4 regions of the Streptomyces sp. NPDC025651 genome follow, and region 4 is predicted to be linked to each of the others. Evidence: riboswitches for the same ligand, from Rfam matches in the RefSeq annotation. Region 4 holds a riboswitch; each other region holds the start of a gene.

Region 1 (4,178 bases), on a different contig from region 4:
TACGAGGGTGAGGGCCGCGAGGCCCACGAGCAGCGCCGCGCTAGCCGCGACGAAGGCCCGCGAGATCCGGGCCTCGGGCACGAGGACCCGCAGGGTGCCGTCGTAGCCGCGTCCGGCGAGCCCGGCCTGCAGCCGGCTCGCCCGGTCGAAGGCCCGCACGAACGCGGTGGCGCCGAGGCCCGCGAGCGAGCGCCAGGTGGCGGCCCGCGTGGTGTGGCCGAGCCGGGCCGCCTGCGCCTGCCGGATGCGACTCATGGAGTCCAGGAGCAGGAAGCTCATCCGGTACGTCACCAGCGCCACGTCCACGACCGGTGCGGGCACGCCGGCCTTCACCAGGCGGGGCAGCAGGTCCGACATCGGTGTGGTGAAGGCGAAGAGGAGCACGCCGAGCGAGGCCGCCGAGGTCCGCAGGAGCAGACCGCCCGCGCGCGCGGGGCCGTCGTCGGCGAGCGCCACGAAGCCGTCGGGGCCGCCGAGTTGGACGAGGAGGGTCAGGGCGCCGGTGACGCAGAAGCCGAGCGGCACCCGGTAGGCGCGCCACAGTTTGCGGGGCGGCACGCCCGCGGGCCCGAGCAGCACGGCGAGTGCGGCGACCACCACCAGGGCGGCTCCCGGCCAGGGCGGCAGGGAGATCGCGAGGACGGTGAGCCCGAGCCCGAGTACGGCCTTGTCGACGGGGTGACGGCGGCGCCAGTGACTGCTGTGCGCCGCCGCGTCGATGGGCAGCACGCCCGATCAGACCTGTTCGTGGTCGGACCGGGCGTCCACCGCGTCGCCCTGCCGTTCGGCGGTGTCCTCCTTCGGCGCGTCCTGCGACCTCAGCGCACGCTCCTCCCCCTGGCGTCGCCCTCGGCGCAGCCCGAAGTAGTACGCGAGGACGCCGGCGCCGATGGCCGCCTGGAGGGCGAACAGCGCGGATTCGACTTCACCGGACGGCGGTTCGTACAGCGGCGAGAACCACGGTTCGTAGTCCGGCTCGATCTCGGTGATCGCCGTCTCGGCCTGCGCGTCGGCACCGGTGAACGGCTCCTCCTTGTGGTCGCCGAGGCCGAACACCAGCGGGAACACCGCGAGCGCGGCGACGACGGCGAGGAGCAGGATGTTGATCTTCGTGTTGCGGTTCATCAGGCGCTGGCCTCCGTCTTCGTCTCCTGCTTCTCCGCGGCCGGCCGCTTGCCCTGCAGCAGCACGCCGAGCCGCGTCAGCTCGCCCTTGCTGGACTGCACGAGCAGCCGCATCACCAGGACGGTGAGGAGTCCCTCGCTGACGGCGAGGGGGATCTGCGTGACGGCGAAGATGCCTCCGAACTTGCCCAGGGCGCCGATGAATCCGCTGCTGGGGTCGGGGAAGGCCAGGGCCAGCTGGACGCTGGTGACGCAGTACGTCGACAGGTCGGCGACGAACGCGCCGAAGAACACGGCGACCATCAGCGGCACGTCGTACCGCTTGAGGAGCCGGTAGACGGCGTATCCGGCCCAGGGCCCGATGATCGCCATGGAGAACACGTTGGCGCCCAGCGTGGTGAGCCCACCGTGGGCGAGCAGCAGGGCCTGGAAGAGCAGGGTGATGGTGCCGAGCACCGTCATGATCGGTGGCCGGAACAGGATGGCTCCGAGCCCGGTTCCCGTGGGGTGCGAGCAACTGCCCGTCACGGACGGGATCTTCAGGGCGGACAGGACAAAGGTGAAGGCACCGGACGCGCCCAGGAGCAGGGTGCTCTCCGGGTGTTCCTTGACTTCACGCGTCAGGGAGCGGACTCCGTGGACGACGAACGGCGCGGACGCTACGCCCCAGGCGATCGCGTGCGCCGGCGGGAGGAAACCCTCGGCTATGTGCATGGCTCAGCAGACCCTCTCCAGCACCTCGTGGATGGACAACGCGCCTTGGCCGGTCTCCTGGCTGACGGGTCGTACCGACCGGACTCCGCCTTCCCGGGTGCGTGCGCACCCAGTGGCTGCCGCGAGGGCTGGAGCCGGACTTCCCGATCACAGTGGCGAGGGCCGCACCGGCATCACACCGGATTTCCCGTTCACCAAGGCGTGGTGACACTAGTGCGCAACTGATCTGCCTGACAACTTGCACGGCGGTCGCAGCGGTGGCACGCCCGAGCGCACACCACCACCGCGTACGCCCCTGCTCAGAGGCCATGCGTAGGAGCTGCGGCCCCGAACGTCCAGGGCCCCCCACCCTCGGGGTGGGGGCCCTGCTCGCTCAGTGGACTGGCGTCCAGTACGGGAGGGCGTCGTCCAGCGACGGATCGTCCGGGTCGTCCCAGACGAGACAGCCCCAGACGGTGCCGGGGACGTCGCGGCCCATCAGGTCGGCGGGTCCCACGGTCAAGGTGCGGTGAACCCTCTCCAGATAGGCGGCGATCGACGGATGGGCCGGGTTCTCCGTCGCGGGGCCGTCCATCGTCGTCCAGCCGCCGACACCGGCCGCGGACGCGTACTGGCCGTACTCGGGCCCGGCCTCGTCGCACGTGAGCCACGGCACGACCCGGGCGCCGTCCCAGTAGTCGCGCGGCTCCCCGTATCCGGGAAGCCGCGGGCGCACCGCGTCGGCGGGGGCCAAGAGGATCCCGTCCGGGAGGAAGGCCCCGGATCCGACCTCCCCCTCGTCCTCGTTCTCCTCGATGTACTGGTGCTCCACACCACCGCACAGCCGCCACAGGGCGACCAGTTCCACGGGCAGCCCGTACCCGAGGCAGTGCCTCGACGCATCCTCGGCGGCGCGGATCTCCTCCTCCGGGGCGGGCGGCAGCAGAGAGGCGTACGAGGTGGGTGCGTGCACCCTCAGCCAGCCGGTCAGCTGCTGCCAGGCGGCGGTGACCGCGGCGGTGACCCGCTCGGCCTCGCCCACGTCATCCGTTCGATCAGACATCCGCCCACAGTATTCGCAAGGATCAGAAGAACTCGTCGAGCAGCTGGTAGAAGTCCAGCTTCTCCTTGTCGACCGCCGCGTGCTCGCCGTATCGCGCGAGGAACCGCTCCGCGTACGCGGCGCCGAACCACGGATCCTCCTCGGTGGCCAACTCCCGCAGGACGACGGCGAGATCGATGTGGCGGTCCGCCCTGCCGAGGCGGACGACGTCGACGACTCCGGTGACGCGGCAGGTGTCCGGGTCGAGCAGGACGTTCTCCGGAGTGAAGTCGCCGTGGGTGACCACCAGGTCCTCCGTCGCCGGGCGGGTGCGGCGCAGTTCGTCGAGGAGGCGCCGCCCGGTCCATCCGGCGCGCTCCTCGTCGAGGTCGTCCAGGTCCACGAGGCCCTCGGCCGTGTTGCGCGCGGCCTGCTCCATCGTGACCGCGAGCGAACGGTCGAACGGGCAGTCCTCCAGGGGCAGTCGGTGCAGGGCGGCGGCGAGCCCGGCGAGTGAATCGGCCACCGCGGACCGCTGCTCCTCGGGCCACTCGTCGGACGCCGGCCTGCCGGGCACCGCCTCGGTCACCAGCCACGCCGCTCGCTCGTCGGCGCCGCGCTCGACGATGCGCGGCACGGGGATGCCCCGCCCGGCCAGCCAGGCCAGGCGGTCGGCCTCGCCCGACAGGTCCAGGGGTGAGCCGTCGTACGTGACGGGGGCGGCCTTCACGTACAGGTCGGGGGCACCCGCTCCGGTGAGGTGGTGCACCTCGGCGCCCGACGCGCCGTCCGACGCGCGGGTCCATCGGTACGCGGCATACCTCCGCCGCAGATCGCTGCTCATGATCGGCATGATGGCAGGCGGTCCGCCGCGTCCCCCAGTCAATATTCCCGGCTCTCCCCTCGCTCCAGGGGCTTGGGCGTCCGGTCGGGACTTGGGTGCCCCGGTCGAGGAGCGACGCCGGACCTGCCTCCTGGCGCGAGGGTCAACTGCCCGGCGGCGGAGGCGGCTTCGGTGCCCCGCGCGGCGGTGCGATCTTCGCGTACGTCACCGGGGAACCGGCGGCGGCCTGGGCGGGACCCGGCGTCAGGACCTCGTCCGGAGGCAGCAGGGCGTCGCGGTGGGCGCCGGGGTCCCAGCCGGTCTCCACGACCCGTTTCTGGACGACGATCGCGCCGAACAGGATCGCCGCCCCGATCAGCAGCATCAGGACGATCCCGCCGGCCTCGCCCGCCTTGGCCGCGTAGCCGATGAGCGTGCCGAACCAGCCGAAGTCGGCGTCTCCGAACGTGGTGTTCTCCTCGCCGAAGGCGCCGAG
Region 2 (4,178 bases), on a different contig from region 4:
GGGGTTCACCCACAGCCGTTCGGCGGGGATCGCCTTCAGGCCCGCGCGCAGCAGTTCGGCCGCTTCCCGCGCGCTCGGCACGCGTGGGGAGTGGATGTCGTAGACGCCGGGTCCCGCCTCGCGCGGGTAGCCGTGTGCGGCCAGTTCACGGGCGACCTGCATGTGGGAGCGGGCCGCCTCCAGGCTGATCACGTCGGCGTCGAGGTCGTCGATGGCCTGGACGATGTCCCCGAACTCGGCGTAACACATGTGGGTGTGGATCTGTGTGTCCGGGCGTACGCCGCCGGTGCTGAGCCGGAAGGCCTCCGTGGCCCACGCCAGATAGGCCGGGCGATCGGCAGCCCGCAGCGGCAGCGTCTCGCGCAGGGCGGGCTCGTCGACCTGGATCACCGAACTCCCGGACGCCTCCAGGTCGTTCACCTCGTCGCGCAGGGCGAGGGCGACCTGGCGCGCGGTGTCGCCGAGCGGCTGGTCGTCGCGGACGAAGGACCAAGCGAGCATGGTGACGGGACCGGTGAGCATGCCCTTGACCGGGCGGCCCGTCAGGGACTGGGCGTACGTCGTCCAGCGCACCGTCATGGGCTCCGGGCGGGAGATGTCGCCCGCGAGGATCGGCGGGCGGACGTAGCGCGTGCCGTAGGACTGGACCCAGCCGTGCTGCGTGGCGAGGTAGCCGGTGAGCTGTTCGGCGAAGTACTGGACCATGTCGTTGCGTTCGGCCTCGCCGTGCACGAGGACGTCCAGACCGGCCTTCTCCTGGAAGGAGATCACCTCCTGGATCTCGGCCCTGATGCGCTCCTCGTAGCCGGCCGTGTCGATCCGGCCCGCGCGCAGGTCGGCGCGGGCGGTGCGCAGTTCGCCGGTCTGCGGGAAGGACCCGATGGTCGTGGTCGGCAGCAGGGGCAGGCCGAGGTGGGCCCGCTGGGCCGCGGCCCGTTCGGCGTACGGCTGGGAGCGGCGGGCGTCGCCTTCGGTGACGGCGGCGGCGCGGTCCCGCACGGCGGGGTCGCGGGTGATCGGCGAGCCGGCGCGCGAAGCCAGGTCGGCGCGGTTGGCGGCCAGTTCGGCGGCGATCGTGTCGGTGCCCTGGGCAAGGCCCTTGGCGAGGGTGACGATCTCGGTGGTCTTCTGGCGGGCGAAGGCGAGCCAGCGCAGGATCTGCGGCTCGATGTCCCGCTCCGCCGTGGCGTCGAGGGGCACGTGCAGCAGGGAGCAGGACGCCGACACGTCGACCCGGTCGGCGAGGCCGAGCAGGGTGCCGAGGGTGGACAGGGACTTCTCCAGGTCGTTGACCCAGATGTTGCGGCCGTTGACCACGCCGGCGACCAGCCGCTTGTCGGGGAGTCCGCCGACTTCGGCCAGGGCGTCCAGGTTGGCGGTGCCGGCCTCGGTGAAGTCGAGAGCGAGGCCTTCGACCGGAGCCTTGGCGAGGACGGGCAGCGCGTCGCCGAGCCGCCCGAAGTACGTCGCCACCAGCAGCTTCGACCGGTCGGTGAGGGCGCCGAGGTCGCGGTAGGCGCGCGCGGCGGCGTTCAGTTCGGCCGGGGTGCGGTCCTGGACGAGGGCGGGCTCGTCCAGCTGGACCCACTCCGCGCCCGCCGCGCGCAGGTCGGCGAGGACCTCGGCGTACACCGGCAGGATCCGGTCCAGGAGGGTGAGCGGGTCGAAGTCGGCGGCGACGCCCGGGGCGGGTTTGGCGAGCAGGAGGTAGGTGACCGGGCCGACCAGGACGGGCCGTGCGGCCAGGCCGAGGGCGAGGGCCTCCCTGAGCTCGGCGACCTGCTTGGTGGAGTCGGCCGTGAACACCGTGTCCGGGCCCAACTCGGGGACGAGGTAGTGGTAGTTGGTGTCGAACCACTTGGTCATTTCCAGCGGCGCCACGTCCTGGGTGCCGCGGGCCATGGCGAAGTAGCCGTCCAGGGCGTCGGTGTCGACGGCGGCGCGGTGGCGCGCGGGGACGGCGCCCACCATGACGGTGGTGTCCAGGACGTGGTCGTAGTACGAGAAGTCCCCGGTGGGCACTTCGTGGATGCCGGCCTCGGCCAGCTGCCGCCAGTTGGCGCCGCGGAGTTCGGCGGCGGTCGTCCGGAGGGCGTCGGCGGTGACGCGGCCCTTCCAGTAGCCCTCGACGGCCTTCTTCAGTTCGCGGTTCTGGCCCTGGCGGGGGTAGCCGTACACGGTGGCCCGTGCTGCCGCGGCTGCGGTCTTGCCGGTCACGGAGATCTCCTTCGCGAGATGAATCCCTGAGATCCCGGCGACGGGACGAGAGCGCGAAGGGGTGACGAACCGGGCGGGTACGGCCTCGCGCGGCAAGGCGCGGTCGTCCGCCTGATATGTACGCCGACCCGCCCACGAGGTCACCGGGATGTCCGCGCACGGGTGGTCCGTGCACGGGCAGTTGGCAGGTCTTCGGACTCGCGGGCACGTCTCGTCGTACGAGACACCTAGTGGCCGTCGCTTCCCAGGTCCTGTCTGTCGGACCCAGTGCGTATGACGGCGGTCGTTCCCGCTCACCGCTGCGGGGCAGTCCCGGATTCCCACCGGGTTCCCTCTTGCGACGCCTCCCGCCTGGCTGACGGGGCGAACCAGCTGCGTGGATCAGCCTATCGGACATCGCCGCACGTGACGACGTCAGCTTGTGGCGTACGCGACGTCAGTCCTCGCCGTACGCATGGAATCCGCGTCCCGACTTCCGGCCCAACAGCCCTGCCTCCACCATCCGTTGCAGCAGTGGCGGCGGGGCGTACAGCGGTTCGCGGAACTCGTCGTACAGCGATTCGGCGATCGAGACGACGGTGTCCAGGCCGATCAGGTCCGCGAGCTTCAGCGGGCCCAGCGGGTGGGCGCAGCCCAGTTCCATGCCGGTGTCGATGTCCTCGGCGGTGGCGAAGCCGGACTCCGCCATGCGGATCGCCGACAGGAGGTACGGGATCAGCAGGGCGTTGACGACGAAGCCCGAGCGGTCGCGGGAGCGGATGACGCTCTTGCCCAGCGTCGCCGCGGCGAACTCCTCGGCGCGGCGGGCCGTTGCGGGCGCGGTGTGCAGGGAGGTGACGAGCTCCACCAGCGGCAGCACCGGCACGGGGTTGAAGAAGTGCAGGCCCACGACCCGGTCCGCGCGGGTGGTCGCCATGCCGAGCCGCATCACGGGGAGCGAGGAGGTGTTGGTCGCGAGGATCGCCTCCGGGTCCTCGACGATCTTGTCGAGGGCGGCGAAGACCTCGGTCTTGGCGTCCTGGTTCTCCACGACGGCCTCGACGACCAGCTGGCGGTCGGCCAGGTCCTCCAGACTGCCGGTGAACGTCATGCGGGCGAGCGCGCCGCGCGCCGCGTCCCCGGCCAGCTTGCCGCGCCGCACGGCGCGCTCCAGGGAGGCCTCGACCCGGTCGCGTGCCGCGAGGGCGGCCACGGCGTCCGCCTCGCACACCACGGTGTCCAGGCCCGCTCGCGCGCACACCTCGGCTATGCCCGCGCCCATCTGCCCGCCGCCGACCACGCCGACGCGTCGAATGCTCTCGCTCATGCCGGTGCCTCCGCCTGCCGCACGAGGTGCCGGGAGTAGGCATCGGGGGTGAAGAACAGCGGCAACTCGCCGCTGAGGGCGGTGTGTTCGAAGAGCGCGCGGATGTCGTCGAGGGGCGCCCACGGGTAGGCGGCGCCCAGGGCGGCGAGCTCGTCGTCGAGCAGACGCCGTACCGTTTCGCGGTCGATGACGCGGTGCCGCAGCCACTGCCAGACCTGCACGCGGGCGATCTCCGCGGTGGCCGCGTCCTCCATCAGCCCGTCCAGGGCGACGGCGCCCTGCCCGCGCAGCCAGGCGGCGAAGTAACCGAGCGCAACGGCGATGTTGGCGCGCACGCCCTCGGGGGTCGGCGGCCCGCTGACGCGCCGCACCGACAGCAGGTCCTGGGCCGTGACCTCCACGTCGTCCCTGCCCCGGTCGAGTTGGTGGGCTCTCGTGCCGAGGACGGCGTCGAAGACCTCCCGGCACACGGGCACCAGGCCGGGGTGGGCGACCCAGGAGCCGTCGAAGCCGTCCTCGGCCTCGCGCTCCTTGTCGAGCCGCACCTTCGCGAACACGGCCTCGTTGACGGCCGGGTCCCTGCCCGGCACGTGGGCGGCCATGCCGCCGATGGCATGGGCGCCGCGCCGGTGGCAGGTGCGCACGAGCAGTTCGG
Region 3 (4,178 bases), on a different contig from region 4:
GTCAGCAGCGCGGTCGTGCAGAGCAGGACGAGGCGGGTGCGGGCCACCCGGACGCCCAGGGTCGCCGCCGCCTCCTGGCCGAACGCGAAGGCGTCCAGCGTGCGGGCGTGGGACAGGCAGATCAGCAGCGCCGTGGCGAGCACCGCCCCGCACAGCCACACGTCCGTCCAGCCGACCCCGCTGAGCGAGCCGAGCAGCCAGAAGATGACGCCGCGCGTGGTCTCCGCGTCGCCCGCCGCGAGGATGACGAACGACGTCAGCGCGGAGAAGAGCTGCATGGCCGCGACGCCGGACAGGACGACCCGGTCCGTCGTGCCGCCCAGGGTGTGGCTGAGCAGCAGCACCAGGGCGAACGAGCAGAGCGCGCCCACGAAGGCACCGGCCGAGACCGACAGCGCTCCCCCGCCGACGCCGAGGACGACGACGGCGACGGCTCCGGTGGACGCCCCGGACGACACCCCGAGCACGAAGGGGTCGGCGAGGGGGTTGCGGAGCAGGGACTGCATGACGGCCCCGCAGACCGCGAGCCCGGCGCCGCAGACCGCGGCGAGCAGGGTGCGGGGCATCCGCAGGTTCCACACGATGCCGTCCCTGATCGGCGTGAGCCGCGCCTCGCCCCACCCCAGGTGCGCGGCGACGGCGGACCACACGTCGGGCACGGAGATGTCCGCGGGCCCGATGGTGACGGCAACGGCCACGGACACCACGAGCACCCCGAGGCCCCCGAGCCACAGCAGCCCTTGCCGCAGGACACCGGGGACCGAGGGGAGGGCGGGTGCGGCCGGAGGGAGGGCGGGTGCGGCCGAGGGGACGGCAGACGCGACCGGCGGGACAGCAGATACAACCGGCGGGACGGCAGACGCGACCGGCGGGACGGCGGGTGCGGGGGCGGCCTCGGACACCGAGCCGACGCCCCGGGCCGCGACCGCGTCAGCCGCCGCAGCGGCACCGCGCGCCGGCGCGGCCGCGTCGCCCGCCGTGGACGTCGGCGGGCGCGAGGGCTCGCCCCGCATGCCGGGCGTCACTTCGTCAGTCCGAACTTCCGTAGACCCGCCGCCACTTGTTCGACGCCGTCGACCGTGCGGATCGTGGGGTTCATGGCCTGGCCGCTCAGCAGGACGTAGCGCTTCTTCTTCACGGCGGTCAGGTTCCTCGTCGCCGGGTTGGTCTCCAGGAACTTGATCTTCGCATCGGCGCTCTCCGCGGACTGCGACTTGCGCGTGAGGTCGCCGATGACGAGGACGTCGGGGTCGCGGTCGGCGACCGTCTCCCAGTTGATCTGCGGCCATTCCTCGCGCGTGTCGTCGAAGACGTTCTTCGCGCCGAGCTCGCGGGTGATGATCCCGGGGGCGCCGCAGCAGCCCGCCATGTACGGGGCGTCGGAGTTGGCGAACCAGTACAGGAGCGTCACGTCGGAGGCGTCGATGTCCTTCGTGGCCTTCGCTGTCCGGCCCTTCAGCTCATCGATCAGCCTCTCGCCGCGCTTCTCGACCCCGAAGACCTTCGCCAGGTCCCGCACCTCGCCGTAGACGGTGTCCATGGTCAGCGTCCTGACGCGCTTGCCGTCGCCGCCGCCGTCGTTGTCCTTGCCCGCGCAGTCGGTGGGCGAGACATAGACGGGGACGCCGAGTTCGGTGAATTTCATCCGGTCGGCGACGCCGCCCTTGCCGACCGTGTAGAGGAAGGACGCGCTGACGAAGTCGGGCTCCTTGGAGAGGACCTTCTCCAGTGCCGGGTAGCGGTCGGAGAGCCGCTCCACCTTCGCGTTGTCCTCGGCCAGGTTCTTCAGGACCGGGTCGGTCCACGTGCCGGTGCCCACCATGCGGTCGGCGAGGCCGAGCGAGAGCAGGATCTCGGTGGATCCCTGGTCCAGGGAGACGGCCCGCCGCGGCGGCGCCTCGACCTCGGCCTCCTTGCCGCAGGAGGCGACCGTCACGGGATAGCCCTTCGCGTCCTTGCCCGCCGTCTTCTCCGCGGAGCCGCCGCACGCGGTGAGTGCGAGCGCTCCGGCGCCGAGCAGGGCGAACGTACGTATACGGCGGTTCTTCGAGGACACGTGATCCCTTGAGTCTCACGGCTCATACGCGGAGCCTGGCCTGCGTCACGACCTCCGCCGCCCGGTGTGCGAGCGGAGGCGCCAGCAGGTCTTCGGACTCGGGATCGGCCGGGCGGGGCGCCTTCCCAGGCGTCCGAAGACGCCCAGTGGCCGTGGCCCCGCCCGTCCCCCTCACCGCTGCGCGTCAGTTCCGGATTCTCACCGGATTCCCTGGCCCAGGTGTGGGTTTGACTGGCTTGCGCAAGTTATCACGCCTGTCCAGAGGGTCGGCCCGGGCCTCGGCTCGCCCCGGTAGGTGCCGAACGACCAGCGGTTTCCCGCCGGATCGAGGGTGCCGAACTCCCGGCTGCCGTACGGCTTGTCCTCGTCTCGCCCGCGATCCGCACGCCCGCCGCGGTCAGCTTCGCGTACAGGGCGTCCTCGGCCTGGCGGCCCGGCACGCGAACCCGGCACGTGAGTCCGGCACGCGAGCCCCGCGCAGGGCTCTCGCACACGGTCGCCCCGCACCGTCCCGGCGTCCGCTTCGGCTACCCGTGTTCCCCTGCCCCATGCCCCCTGCGCACGGTGACTTCGATCATGGGAAATGCCGGCGTCGCCCCATAGCATTGCGCGCCGCTCCGGACGGGGCCGCGCATCGCTCTCAGGGAACGGCAGGGACGTAGAGACATGGCAGTACGGGCAAAGGGCAAGCTGGCCGTCATCGGCACCACGGGCGCGCTGGCCGCCGCCGTCCTCGCGGGCAGCACGCTGTGGCCGACGAGCGAGGCCGGCGCCGCCGACACCTCGGCGGCCACCGCCCGTGAGCTGTCGCACTGGCCGAAGCCCGTCGCGAAGCAGCTCGGCAAGGTCATCGCGAAGAACGACCACAAGGGCGCGTACGCCGTGTTCGACGCGGACAACACGACATACCGCAACGACCTCGAAGAGTCGCTGCTGCCGTTCCTGGAGATGAAGGGCGTCCTGACCCGCAAGACGATGGACCCGTCCCTGAAGGTCATCCCCTTCAAGGACAAGGCCGGGCACAAGGAGAGCCTCTACAGCTACTACAACCGGCTGTGCGAGGTGGACGACCAGGTCTGCTACCCGTGGGCCGCGCAGATCTTCTCCGGCTTCACGCTGAACGAGCTCAAGGGGTACGTCGACGAGCTCCTGGCGTACAAGAAGCCGATCCCCGCCGAGTACTACGAGGGCGGGAAGCTCACGAAGACCGAGGTGAAGGCGCCGGAGTTCTCGCGCGGCATGCAGCAGCTCTACAAGACGCTGCGCTCGCACGGCATCGAGGTGTACGTGGTCAGCGCGGCCGCCGAGGACCTGGTGCGCATGGTCCTCGGCGACCCGAAGTACGGCTACGGCGTGAAGCCGCAGAACGTCATCGGCGTCTCCATGCAGCTCAAGGACCGCAAGACGGGTGAAGTGACCACCTCCCGCAAGGAGATCGCCGAGGGCCGCTTCGGCGAGAAGGACCGCGAGAAGCTCGGCGAGCGCGAGCTGACGCCGAACCTGTGGGCGCCGCTGACCTGGTACGAGGGCAAGCCCGCGGCGATCAACACGTACATCGACGAGTGGAGGAAGCCGCTCCTCGCCGCCGGTGACACCCCGGTCAGCGACGGCCCGATGCTGTTCCACTCCGCGGACGTGGAGCACGGCGGCGTACGGGTCTGGGTCAACCGCAAGGACGCGTACATGAAGCAGCTCGACGGGATGAAGAAGAAGAACGCGCAGCGCCAGCGGGAGCTGGGCCAGAAGGTGACCGCCGACAAGCGCTGGCTGACGGTCACCCCGGACCAGATCGGCTAGCGGTCGGTCAACGCCCGGAAGGCGTCGGCCACTTGGGCACGGTCGGCGCCGTCCGCGAGCAGGGCGTGCAGCAGGAGTCCGGCCTTCGGCGCGTCCAGGTCGCCCGCGGGGAGCAGGCCGCGCCCGAGCATGTCGCTCTCGGATCCGGGGCCGGTCTCCTCCAGGGGGTCGGTGCCCTGCACCACGACGACACCGTGCCCCGCGGCGCTCGCCACCGCCACACGCTCGGCGGGACCGCGCCGGTGGCCGCGAGGATCTCGGCGCCGGTCAGGCGGGGCGAACTGCCGCCGCCCCGCGCGGAGACGGTGCCGCCGAGGGTGAACAC
Region 4 (4,178 bases):
CTCGCAATCGCGTTGATCGCCGCCGCGGCCATCGCGCTGCCGCCGCGACGTCCCCGTACGACCAGGTACTCCAGGCCGGAGGCGTGCTCGGCGAGCGCGTCCTTGGACTCGGCGGCGCCGACGAAGCCGACCGGGATGCCGAGGACGGCGGCCGGACGCGGCGCGCCCTCCTCGATCATCTCCAGGAGGCGGAAGAGTGCGGTGGGCGCGTTGCCGATGGCGACGACGGAGCCTTCGAGGCGGTCGCGCCACAGTTCGAGGGCGGCGGCGCTGCGGGTGGTGCCCATGCGCTGCGCGAGGTCGGGCACGGACGGGTCGGCGAGCGTGCAGATCACGTCGTTGTCGGCGGGCAGCCGCTTGCGCGTGACGCCGCTCGCGACCATGTTCGCGTCGCACAGGATCGGCGCGCCGTCGCGCAGCGCCTTGCGGGCGTCGGCGATCACGCGCGGGCTGTAGGCGAGGTCGCGCACGAGGTCGACCATCCCGCAGGCGTGGATCATCCGCACCGCGACCTGGCTGACGTCGGCGGGCAGGCCGCCGAGGTCCGCCTCCGCGCGGATGGTGGCAAAGGACTCGCGGTAGATGGCCGCGCCGTCCTTCTCGTAGTCGAACACAGTGCTCTCGCTCATCTCGTGGCCGTTGTTGCCGTCGGTGCCGTCGGTGCCGTCGGTTTTGTGGTGGTACGTGCCGTGGTGACCTGCTCGGTCAGAGTGCCGCCGGTGACGGGCGCCCGGTCCTCGCCGGCCCTGCGCACCGTCACCTCGTAACTCCCGTCGCCGGTGGCGAGGACGTCGACCCAGTCGCCCCACGGGTGCCCGCAGCGCCGTTCGCAGCCGGACCAGTGGACGGGCAGGCCGCCGAGGCCGGGGACGGCGTCGGCACGGACGTCGGAGAGGGACTTGGCGCAGCCGGGGCGCCCCGTGCAGGCGCCGACGCCCAGCCAGGGCGAGTCGGCGTCGGTGATGTGCCCGGCGTCGGCGAGTACGGCGAGGCGCTCGCGGGCCGCGGCCTCGTCGGCGAAGCCGGGGACGACGAAGCCGCGCCACGGCGTGACGCGCAGTTCGTCGGCGGGCAGCGGCAGGAGCGCCCGCCACTGGGCGGCGGTGACGCGGCCGAGGGGGGCGTGGACGACGACGGCGTCGCCGACGACTCCGGGCACCTGCGGGGCGCTACGGCTGACGGACCACGGCTCGGCGCGCTCGGCGTCGATGCCCGCGCGCTCCAGTGCTCCGGCGAGGTCCACGCGCTGTTCGCGGGGCAGCTCCCACGCCCGCCAGGCGCCGTTGCCCGCGGCGGTCGCGGCGGCGAGGAAGGCGCCCGCGGCGGTGAGCGCGGCGCGGGGGGCGTCGGCCGCGGCGACCCGGAACGCCAGTCCCCCGATGCGGACGACCGCGGTGCCACCCGATTCTGCGATCAAGGTCACATCGCCGCCGAGCCCGACGACGTCCCCGCGCCCGTCGTCCAGGGCGAACAGGAAGCGCCCCGAGAGCTCCGCGGTCCACTCCTCGGAGCACAGGAGTCCGTCCAGCTCACGGGCCCACAACTGCACGTCGCCATGGCCGAGTCGGTCGATTCCCGCCAGCGGTGACGCCACCACGTTGCGGACGCGTTCGTGCCGTTCGGAGGGGAGCAGGCCCGCCCCCGAGAGCAGCGCGGAGAGGTCGCCGCCGCAGCTCTCGCCGAGGCCGCGCAGCTCGATGTTGCCGCGCGAGGTGATGCTGAGGCCGCCGTCCGCCAGACGCTCCGCGGCAGTGGCCAGGACCTCGGCCTGACGGGACGTCAGAAGACCGCCGGGCAGGCGGAGTCGGGCGAGGCGGCCGTCGTCGGCACGGTGCAGGCGCAGGGCTCCGGGGCAGGCGTCACCCCGGTCACGTATGGGAGGTTCGCCCTGTTTTGGGGATGTTGCTCGGGTGGGCGGCATGGCGGCGAGCATACCCACGCGGATCCGGCCGGTCGCCTCCCGAGACGGGCCGTCCTGGCAGGTGGCCGCACCGCCGACCGCGGGCAGGACTTACTATGCAGGCGGCGGACCGCCAGGTCCGTCGACGCCAGCGACGGCGTGGGTCCACCAGGACCCGAAGGAGGAAGCCCGGTGCGAATCCGGCGCGGTCCCGCCACTGTGAGCCCCACCGACGTGGGGTGAGCCAGGAACTCCTGCCGTCCATACGACCACCCGGGGCGCGGACACCCCGAGGAAGGCCTGCGCCCGCATGCTTCTGCTGCTGTCGACCTCCGACACCGACCTGCTCAGCGCCCGCGCGGCGGGAGGCCCGGTCGACTACCGGTTCGCCAACCCCTCCCGCCTGGCCCTCGACGAGCTGCCCGCGCTGCTCGACGGCGTCGACCTCGTCGTCGTACGCCTCCTGGGCGGCGTCCGCGCCTGGCAGGACGGCCTCGACCAGCTCACCGCGAGCGGCCTCCCGGTCGTCGTGCTCACCGGTGAACAGGCGCCCGACGCCCAGCTGATGGCCTCCTCGACCGTGCCCGTCGGCATCGCCGCCGAGGCGCACGCCTACCTCGCGCACGGCGGCCCCGCCAACCTGGAGCAGCTGGCCCGCTTCCTCTCCGACACCGTGCTGCTCACCGGCCACGGCTTCGAGCCGCCCGCGGCCGCCCCCTCCTGGGGCCCGCTGGAGCGTGCCGCCCGCGCCGACGGCACGGACGGCCCGACCGTGGCGGTGCTCTACTACCGCGCCCACCACATGAGCGGCAACACCGCGTTCGTGGACGCCCTGTGCGGCGCGATCGAGGACGCGGGCGCCCGGCCCCTGCCGCTGTACGTGGCCTCGCTGCGCGCCCCCGAGCCCGAGCTGATCGAGGAGCTGCGCGCCGCCGACGCCATCGTGACCACGGTCCTCGCGGCCGGCGGCACCAAGCCGGCCGAGGCCTCCGCGGGCGGTGACGACGAGTCGTGGGACGCGGGCGCGCTGACCGCCCTGGACGTGCCGATCCTGCAGGCGCTCTGCCTGACCGGGTCGCGCTCGGCCTGGGAGGAGAACGACGAGGGCGTCTCGCCGCTGGACGCCGCGAGCCAGATCGCCGTGCCGGAGTTCGACGGGCGCCTCATCACCGTCCCCTTCTCCTTCAAGGAGATCGACGAGGACGGCCTTCCCGCGTACGTCGCCGACGCCGAGCGCGCGGCCCGGGTCGCCGGAATCGCCGTGCGCCACGCACGCCTCAAGCACATCCCGGCCGCCGACAAGCGCCTCGCGCTCGTCCTGTCCGCCTACCCGACCAAGCACTCCCGCATCGGCAACGCGGTGGGCCTGGACACCCCCGCCTCCGCCGTGGCACTCCTGCGCAGGCTCATCGGCGAGGGCTACGACTTCGGGGCCACCGAGGAGATTCCCGGTCTCGTCTCCGGCGACGGCGACGAGCTGATCCGCGCGCTGATCGACGCGGGCGGCCACGACCAGGACTGGCTGACCGAGGAGCAGCTCGCCGCCAACCCGGTGCGCATCCCCGCCGCCGACTACAAGCGCTGGTACGCGACGCTCCCCGAGGAGCTGCGCGAGTCCGTCGAGCGGCACTGGGGCCCGCCGCCCGGCGAGATGTTCCTCGACAAGTCCCGGGTGGGCGACGGCGGCGACCCGGAGGGCGACATCGTGCTCGCCGCCCTGCGCCGCGGGAACCTCCTGATCCTCATCCAGCCGCCGCGCGGCTTCGGCGAGAACCCGATCGCGATCTACCACGACCCCGATCTGCCGCCCTCGCACCACTACTTGGCGGCCTACCGCTGGATCGCGGCGTCCGCGGCGGACGGCGGCTTCGGCGCCGACGCGATGATCCACCTCGGCAAGCACGGCAACCTGGAGTGGCTGCCGGGCAAGAACGCGGGCCTGTCGGCCGCCTGCGGCCCGGACGCCGCGCTCGGCGACCTCCCCCTCGTCTACCCCTTCCTGGTCAACGACCCGGGCGAGGGCACCCAGGCCAAGCGCCGCGTGCACGCCACGCTCATCGACCACCTGGTGCCGCCGATGGCGCGCGCCGACTCCTACGGAGACATCGCGCGCCTGGAGCAACTCCTCGACGAGTACGCCCAGATCAGCTCCATGGACCCGGCGAAGCTGCCGGCGATCCGCGCGCAGATCTGGACGCTCATCCAGGCCGCGAAGCTCGACCACGACCTGGGCCTCGAGGACCGCCCGGACGACGACGGCTTCGACGACTTCCTGCTG

Evidence for each region. A riboswitch is a leader RNA that binds a small molecule or an ion and turns the genes downstream of it on or off. The one in region 4 is predicted to bind cobalamin.
Region 1: another riboswitch for cobalamin. It lies ahead of ACZ4D5_RS12970 (energy-coupling factor ABC transporter permease); the one in region 4 lies ahead of cobN (cobaltochelatase subunit CobN).
Region 2: another riboswitch for cobalamin. It lies ahead of metE (5-methyltetrahydropteroyltriglutamate--homocysteine S-methyltransferase); the one in region 4 lies ahead of cobN (cobaltochelatase subunit CobN).
Region 3: another riboswitch for cobalamin. It lies ahead of ACZ4D5_RS05405 (ABC transporter substrate-binding protein); the one in region 4 lies ahead of cobN (cobaltochelatase subunit CobN).

The regions. Positions count from the first base shown of each region.
Region 1 covers NZ_JBVHLZ010000003.1:161,956-166,133, forward strand. Annotated here, with positions in the region: gene cbiQ (cobalt ECF transporter T component CbiQ) at 1-729, opposite strand, end outside; gene ACZ4D5_RS12965 (energy-coupling factor ABC transporter substrate-binding protein) at 736-1,125, opposite strand; gene ACZ4D5_RS12970 (energy-coupling factor ABC transporter permease) at 1,125-1,838, opposite strand; cobalamin riboswitch at 1,869-2,052, opposite strand; gene ACZ4D5_RS12975 (SMI1/KNR4 family protein) at 2,212-2,880, opposite strand; gene ACZ4D5_RS12980 (APH(3') family aminoglycoside O-phosphotransferase) at 2,903-3,706, opposite strand; gene ACZ4D5_RS12985 (PTS ascorbate transporter subunit IIC) at 3,846-4,178, opposite strand, start outside.
Region 2 covers NZ_JBVHLZ010000003.1:135,768-139,945, forward strand. Annotated here, with positions in the region: gene metE (5-methyltetrahydropteroyltriglutamate--homocysteine S-methyltransferase) at 1-2,217, opposite strand, end outside; cobalamin riboswitch at 2,384-2,605, opposite strand; gene ACZ4D5_RS12865 (3-hydroxybutyryl-CoA dehydrogenase) at 2,654-3,523, opposite strand; gene aceB (malate synthase A) at 3,520-4,178, opposite strand, start outside.
Region 3 covers NZ_JBVHLZ010000001.1:1,145,448-1,149,625, reverse strand. Annotated here, with positions in the region: gene ACZ4D5_RS05410 (FecCD family ABC transporter permease) at 1-1,013, opposite strand, end outside; gene ACZ4D5_RS05405 (ABC transporter substrate-binding protein) at 1,022-2,056, opposite strand; cobalamin riboswitch at 2,123-2,307, opposite strand; gene ACZ4D5_RS05400 (HAD family hydrolase) at 2,723-3,853, shown strand; gene ACZ4D5_RS05395 (hypothetical protein) at 3,850-4,068, opposite strand.
Region 4 covers NZ_JBVHLZ010000017.1:118,390-122,567, reverse strand. Annotated here, with positions in the region: gene ACZ4D5_RS39790 (precorrin-8X methylmutase) at 1-629, opposite strand, end outside; gene ACZ4D5_RS39785 (cobalamin biosynthesis protein CobG) at 626-1,921, opposite strand; cobalamin riboswitch at 2,042-2,173, shown strand; gene cobN (cobaltochelatase subunit CobN) at 2,211-4,178, shown strand, end outside.